DNA from 3 places in the Pseudomonas sp. 910_21 genome. Region 1 is predicted to be linked to each of the others. Evidence: riboswitches for the same ligand, from Rfam matches in the RefSeq annotation. Region 1 holds a riboswitch; each other region holds the start of a gene.
The links. A riboswitch is a leader RNA that binds a small molecule or an ion and turns the genes downstream of it on or off. The one in region 1 is predicted to bind cobalamin.
Positions count from the first base shown of each region.

Region 2: another riboswitch for cobalamin. It lies ahead of FW796_RS30820 (TonB-dependent receptor plug domain-containing protein); the one in region 1 lies ahead of cobW (cobalamin biosynthesis protein CobW).
Region 3: another riboswitch for cobalamin. It lies ahead of cobO (cob(I)yrinic acid a,c-diamide adenosyltransferase); the one in region 1 lies ahead of cobW (cobalamin biosynthesis protein CobW).

Region 1 covers NZ_VXCY01000005.1:155,860-158,114, reverse strand. Annotated here, with positions in the region: gene FW796_RS17415 (CbtA family protein) at 1-282, opposite strand, end outside; gene FW796_RS17410 (CbtB domain-containing protein) at 294-482, opposite strand; cobalamin riboswitch at 581-813, opposite strand; cobalamin riboswitch at 887-1,098, shown strand; gene cobW (cobalamin biosynthesis protein CobW) at 1,197-2,255, shown strand, end outside.
Region 2 covers NZ_VXCY01000013.1:76,848-79,102, reverse strand. Annotated here, with positions in the region: gene FW796_RS30820 (TonB-dependent receptor plug domain-containing protein) at 1-1,417, opposite strand, end outside; cobalamin riboswitch at 1,447-1,649, opposite strand; gene FW796_RS30815 (arginine N-succinyltransferase) at 1,683-2,255, opposite strand, start outside.
Region 3 covers NZ_VXCY01000002.1:736,623-738,877, forward strand. Annotated here, with positions in the region: gene FW796_RS08515 (PQQ-dependent sugar dehydrogenase) at 1-144, opposite strand, end outside; gene FW796_RS08520 (hypothetical protein) at 215-796, opposite strand; cobalamin riboswitch at 966-1,198, shown strand; gene cobO (cob(I)yrinic acid a,c-diamide adenosyltransferase) at 1,279-1,890, shown strand; gene FW796_RS08530 (cobyrinate a,c-diamide synthase) at 1,901-2,255, shown strand, end outside.

The sequences.
Region 1 (2,255 bases):
GAGCCCGGCCAGCATCAGGGCGAAGCCGACGGCCACCACCAGATTGCCGCCCGTGGTGGACAGCACTCGCTGCCAGCCATCTTCCGGTTCCCAGGCTTCGGCGTCGTGGCTGTGGCCGGCCATGGCGCCTTCGGCGTGTTCATGGACTTCTGCGGCCGGGGCCTTTTCATAGGTTTCCGCCTGCAGAATCAGCGGGGCCACCCAGAAGCTTTGCAGCAGGGTCAGCAGCAAGGCCGCCAGCAACCCGGTGAACCCTGCGGTTTGCGCAATACGCTTGATCATGTCGGCAGGTCTCAGTGGCAAGGGAAAGCAGCGCTGTGACGGGTGTCGTGGGCGGCGTTGTGCACCGCTTCGATATGGGAGAAGCCGGCGAAGTACACCAGGCAGGCGCCCAGCAGCGAAGCGCCGATGGCGGCCACCAGGCGCTGGCTCAGGGTGGAGGTGCTGCTGGTGGAATGGCTGGTGCTGCTGATGATCGACATGGCGCTTCCCTCTGGAGTGTCAGCGGGGAGAGTGGCGCAGGAAAACCCCGCGTGACCGGCACGCAGGGTTTGCAACAGCGCCCGCCCACCGCGGGTTTGTTATGTGTGTGTTGCGGGCCGGTCTCCGGGCTGGCGAGGGGCAGGGGCCGAGTCATGTCGGACCGTGCCGGCAAGTGTCGCCTTCCCATGCCTTGGCACAGTGGATCTGACACTTCGCTCGCTTACCGTTGCGGGGGCAGCACCGGACTGGTCACGGCTTTTGTAGTAAAGCACGTGATTCACCGGTTTCCCGTTTCACCCTGTGAAGGGCACCCGTAACAAGGCGCGTAGGAAATCATGGCCGGGGTAACGTCGTCAATTGCGGACGCCGGCGCATTGCCGATTGACCGTCCCCCGCGCTCTGCGTAGCCTTGCGCCTTCGAGGTTCTTCGACCAGCGGTCGAAGCTAAGAAGGGAACGCGGTCGATGCCGCGGCTGCCCCCGCAACTGTGAAGGGTTTCATTTCTGCAAGGCCACTGCATTCGCGTCCGGAACGCCTGCGGGAAGGCGTAGAAACCGCCAGTCCAATGACTGGCAAGCCCTCAGCCAGGAGACCTGCCTCGATCCCAGATTCTCACTACAACCGGGCGGGGTGATCCGGTGGCGAAATCTCCGCGCGCTCCTGCGCTGCGGCTCTCGTCCCGTTTGCCCGCCACCTTTGCCAAGGGGCATCCGATGAAAACACTGGCCAAACTTCCCGTCACCATCGTCACCGGCTTCCTTGGCTCGGGTAAGACCACCTTGCTGCGGCACATGCTGGACAACGCCCAGGGCCGGCGCATCGCGGTCATCGTCAACGAGTTCGGCGAGCTGGGCATCGATGGCGAGATCCTCAAGCAATGCTCCATCGGCTGCACCGAGGAAGAGGCCAGTGGCCGGGTCTATGAGCTGGCCAACGGCTGCCTGTGCTGCACCGTGCAGGAAGAGTTCTTCCCGGTGATGCGCGAACTGGTGGCGCGCCGCGGCGATCTGGATCACATCCTCATCGAAACCTCCGGCCTGGCCTTGCCCAAGCCCCTGGTCCAGGCCTTCCAGTGGCCGGAAATCCGCAGCGCCTGCACCGTCGATGCAGTGATCACCGTGGTCGACAGCCCGGCCGTGGCCGCTGGCACCTTCGCCGCGTTTCCCGATCAGGTGGACGCCCAGCGCAAGCTCGACCCCAACCTGGACCACGAATCGCCCCTGCATGAGCTGTTCGCCGACCAGCTGTCCAGCGCCGATCTGGTGATCCTCAACAAGACCGACCTGATCAACCCCGAAGACCTGGCCAAGGTGCGCCTGGAAGTGGCCGAAGAGCTGCCGCCAGCAGTCAAAGTCATCGAAGCCAGCAGCGGCCGCCTGCCGCTGGACGTGCTGCTGGGCCTGGGCGCCGGCTCCGAGGAGCACATCGACGGCCGCCACAGCCACCACGATCACCACCACGACGGTGACGACGACCACGACGATCACGATCACGACGCCTTCGATTCCATCTCCATCGAACTGCCCCAGGCCGACGAAAGCCTGCTGCTGGACGCCCTGACCCAACTGGTGGTCAAGCACGGCATCCTGCGGGTCAAGGGTTTTGCCGCGATCCCCAACAAGCCGATGCGTCTGCTGATCCAGGGCGTGGGCACGCGCTTCGACAAGCACTTCGACCGCAAGTGGGGGGCTGACGAAGCCCGCACCACGCGCCTAGTGCTGATCGGCCAGGAACTGGACGCCGCTCAGCTCGAAGCGCAACTGCGCGCCGCC
Region 2 (2,255 bases), on a different contig from region 1:
GCAGCTTGAAGGCGCTGCCGTACTGGCCGCGCAGTTGCCAATGGGCATTGAGGTCGTACAGGGAGGTGAGCATGCCCACGGTGGCGCTCTCGCCGCCGCTCATCTTCTCGTGGCGGATGCCCAGGCTCGGATGCCAGTCGGGCAGCGCCGCGAACACCGGCCGCAACTGGGTGTACAGGGCATTGGCCTGGGCCTGGTTATTGTCGATCTTGAGCACATCGTCCTGGCCCTTGAACCACTGGTTGTCGGTGCCGAACACCAGCACATGGCCGCCGTCCAGCTCGGCCTTGCCTTCGGCCTGAACGCCCCAGTCGGTGAAGCCCCAGTAGTCGTTACGGTTCCTGGTCACCAGGCTGCCGTCTTTGAGGCTGTCGATCTTGGTGTAGCGCGTGTCCCAGTCGTTGACATGGCCCTTGATGAAGTAGCTGAAGCGCTCGCTCAGGCGCTGCTCGAAGGTCGCGGTGGCGATCTGCTGGATGCGGTCGTTGGTGGTTTTCTTGTTGTTCACCGGGCGGGCGAAATCCAGGTTGGCATCGCTGTACTGGTAGAACAGTTCCAGGCGCGAATCGTCGGCGAAGCCCTGGATCGCCTTGGCGCCGAAGGTGGTCACTTCATAGGCGCGTTTCTTGTCCCGGGTGCTGGCGCTGTAGGCGCTGTTGCGATAGGGCTGGTAGCCATCGGAGACGTTGTGGCTGACATAGGCCAGCAGGCCCAGGTCGCCCAAGCCGTTGCTGAGGATGCGCTCCACCCGGGCATCGCCGCTTTGGCCCATGAAGCTGTCCAGGCCCAGGTTGACCTCGCCGGAGGTGTCGCGGGTCTGGGGGCTGCGGGTGACGATGTTGATCACCCCGGACACCGCCTGGGTACCGAACAGCAGGCTCTGGCCGCCCTTGAGCACCTCGATGCGCTCGATGGCATTGGCCGGCAAGGTGTCCAGGTACAGGCCGCCGTACAGGCGGTTGTTCAGGCGTACGCCGTCCAGCAGGATCAGGGTGTCGTCGTTGCGGCCCCCCAGCAGGGAATAGGTGCCGTAGTCGAAGGGGCCGTTTTTCGGCGCGACGTAGAGGCCGGGCACGTACATCTGCAGGACCCGGGTGATGTCGCTGCTGGGGCCGGCGCGTTCGATCTGCTGGCGATCGATGATCTCCACCTTGCTGCCGTACCTGGCCATCTCGGCCACGGTGGTGGATTCCACCGAAGGCGCGGAAACGAACTGCTGCTCCAGTTGCAAGCCGCTGTCCTCGGCCAGCAGCAGGGGGCTGAACAGGCAGCCCAGCAGGGCGCCCCCCAGGGAGCAGCGCGGTGCACGCCAGTCGCAGGCAGGGGAAGTGTCGAAGGTTGTTGTCATTCTTGGTCTTCTCGAAAGTGTCTTCGGGAAGCACGCAGGAGAAGGTATCGGCCACAGGCACGCGACCATACCGGCCCATGCCCGCCCACCGCAGGATTGCCAAACAGAAGTTCCAGGCCGGTCTCCGGGCTTGCGAGTCTGGCGGCATTCGCCTTCCCATACCTTGGGTACAGTGGCGTGTTGAATGCAGCACTCGCTTACCGTTGCGGGGGCAGCACCGGACTGGCCCTGAAGGGGCGCACCGGTTTCCCGTTTCACCTCGTGCACGGCGGCATGAGGCACCTGAAACTGGGCGGCATATGAACATTCGCCCCGGCGTTCGTCAATCTCGTGGCTACAGGGGCAGGGCGGCGCCAGGCGCGAGGGCGATGCCGGACGGGCCCAGAGGCCGCGCCGGGCAGGCCAACAGTGGCACGGCGCGTACCGAGTCCCCTGGCTGCAGTTGCAGGCGTTTGGCGGTCAGGCGGTCCACCAGCAGGCAGCCGGCTACCAGGCGCCCGGGGGCGGCGGTGATGCGGCAGCTTTCCAGGCGGCGGTTGTGAATCAGCCACACCGGCGCCTGTTCGTCCGGGCTGCCCACCAGCAAGGGCAGGGTCTGGCTTTCACGCACGCTGCGGATCTTCGCCACTTCGGCCTCGATCAGCGGCCCGCCGTCGAAGATATCGATGCAGCCCTGATGGCTGAAGCCTTCGTCGCGCAGGATGTTCACCGCCTGCTCGGTGCTCTGGTGGGCCTGGCCGATGGCCGCCTGGGCCTGTGGGCTGAGCAGGCAGGTGTACAGCGGCTGGCGCGGCATCAGTTCGGCGATGAAGGATTTGCTGCCATGGCTGGACAGGCGATTGGCCTGCTGGAAGTCCATCTTGAAGAAGTGTCGCCCCAGGCTGTCCCAGAACGGTGAGCAGCCCTG
Region 3 (2,255 bases), on a different contig from region 1:
GACCGTGGGGATCAGCGTGGGATTGGGTTCCGGCAGCTTGGGGTTCGGTCCGGTGCCGTCTGAGACTTGCAGGCTGGAGGTTTCGCCGCAGGCGGTGAGGCCGGCGGCGATAACGATAAGCAAGGTGTGTTGAAGCTTGAGCATGCTGATTTCCCTATGAGTGCACGAACGTCGTAGTCATAGAGGAGCATAGCCAGTCGATGGTTCCGCCTGATCAGCGGGCCTCCTTGAACAGTACGGCAATCCCCGGATGGTAGTGGCCGCTTTCGTTATGCAGCTTGCGGTAGGCGTAGGGGAAGTACCAGGCTACGGCGCAGCAGTGCTCCTTTTGCAACTCGTCCAGCATGTCCTGAAGTTCTTCGGGAGAGGCGCTGTGCTGGGCTTTTTGCGGGGCTACAAACAGGCAGCCGAGCCTCAGGTCGCTGGGATAGCTGATCTTTTTGGCGTCACTGGCAATGTCCAGCAATGGCTGGGTCAGGTGCAGGCTGTTGACCCGTGGCCAGCGCTGAGTGGTCTGGATATAAGCGCGTTCGTCCTTGGTGGCCAGATACAGGTCGGTACGAGCGTTGCGAGCACCTTCCTCCTGCTGCTTCTTGCTGGGGCTGTGTTCCAGGCTGATCATCTCCGCCATCCAGGCGGCCGCGGAGAGTAATCCCAGGTTGGCCTTTTCATCGAACCAGTACGGGGTTTCGTTATCGCCGCGGACTGCGTTGTAGCGGTCAATGCAATCGAACCAGCGTTCCAGCATCGGGCGCAGGAATTCCAGCTTTGGATTGCTGATGATCATGCCTTGCATCGAACTCACCCCTTATTGTTGTGTGGCAGGACCTGGGTCCCGGAATGTGGCTATTTGATATCACCGCTCTGAGTGTGGCACAAGATTGGCGCCAGTTTGTTGATGCAGTGCAGTTTTGTGCGATGTGCGACGGCCGGCTTTAATTGACGCTCCACCCCCAACCCTCTAACCTTCGCGACTTGTTTCAGGTGCTCTGTGGCCCGTGGTCGACAGAGTGAAACAGGGAAGCCGGTCAGTGCCTGTTCCAGCGATGGACACGGCAACGATTCCGGCGCTGCCCCCGCAACGGTAGATGAGTCAAGGCTGTGCCAGATGCCACTGTGTCGATGACATGGGAAGGCGCGCAGCCCGGCAGCGATGCCCCTCATGAGCCCGGAGACCGGCCTGATCCATCCAACGGCATCACGGTGGGCGATGCCAGGCTAGCGCCGTCTCTTTCTTTTCCTGCCCGCCGTTCCCCAGCCCCAACGGAGAGCTGCCCCATGAGTGAATCCCCCGATCGTGACGAACGCCATCTGGCGCGCATGTTGCGCAAAAAAGCCGTGATCGATGAGCGCATCGCCAACTCGCCCAACGAATGTGGTTTGTTGCTGGTGCTGACCGGCAATGGCAAGGGCAAGAGCAGTTCGGCCTTCGGCATGCTGGCGCGGTCCATGGGCCACGGTATGCAGTGCGGCGTGGTGCAGTTCATCAAGGGCCGTAACAGCACCGGCGAAGAGTTGTTCTTCCGGCGTTTTCCAGAGCAGGTGCGGTTTCACGTGATGGGTGAGGGTTTCACCTGGGAAACCCAGGATCGCCAGCGCGACATTGCTGCGGCCGAAGCGGCCTGGGCGGTATCCAGGGAGCTGCTGAACGACCCGGAGATTGGCCTGGTAGTACTCGACGAGTTGAACATCGCCCTCAAGCACGGCTACCTGGATCTGGATCAGGTGCTCAGTGACCTGCAGGCCCGTCCCCCCATGCAGCACGTGGTGGTAACCGGCCGCGGCGCCAAGCCGGAGATGATCGAGCTGGCGGATACCGTCACTGAAATGGGCATGATCAAGCATGCGTTCCAGGCCGGTATCAAGGCGCAGAAAGGTGTTGAGCTGTGAGTGTGAATTCATGACCGATGTTCGTCATTGCCCGGCGGTATTGATCGCCGCACCGGCTTCCGGCCAGGGCAAGACCACCGTGACCGCGGCATTGGCCCGTTTGCACCGCAACCAGGGGCGCAAGGTACGGGTATTCAAGTGCGGTCCGGATTTTCTCGATCCAATGATTCTTGAGCGAGCCAGCGGTGCTCCGGTGTACCAGCTGGACATGTGGATGGTCGGGGAGCAAGAAAGCCGCCGCTTGCTTTGGGAGGCTGCGGGCGAAGCGGACCTGATTCTGATCGAGGGGGTCATGGGGCTGTTCGACGGCACGCCCTCCAGCGCCGATCTGGCACGGCATTTCGGAGTCCCGGTGCTGGGGGTGA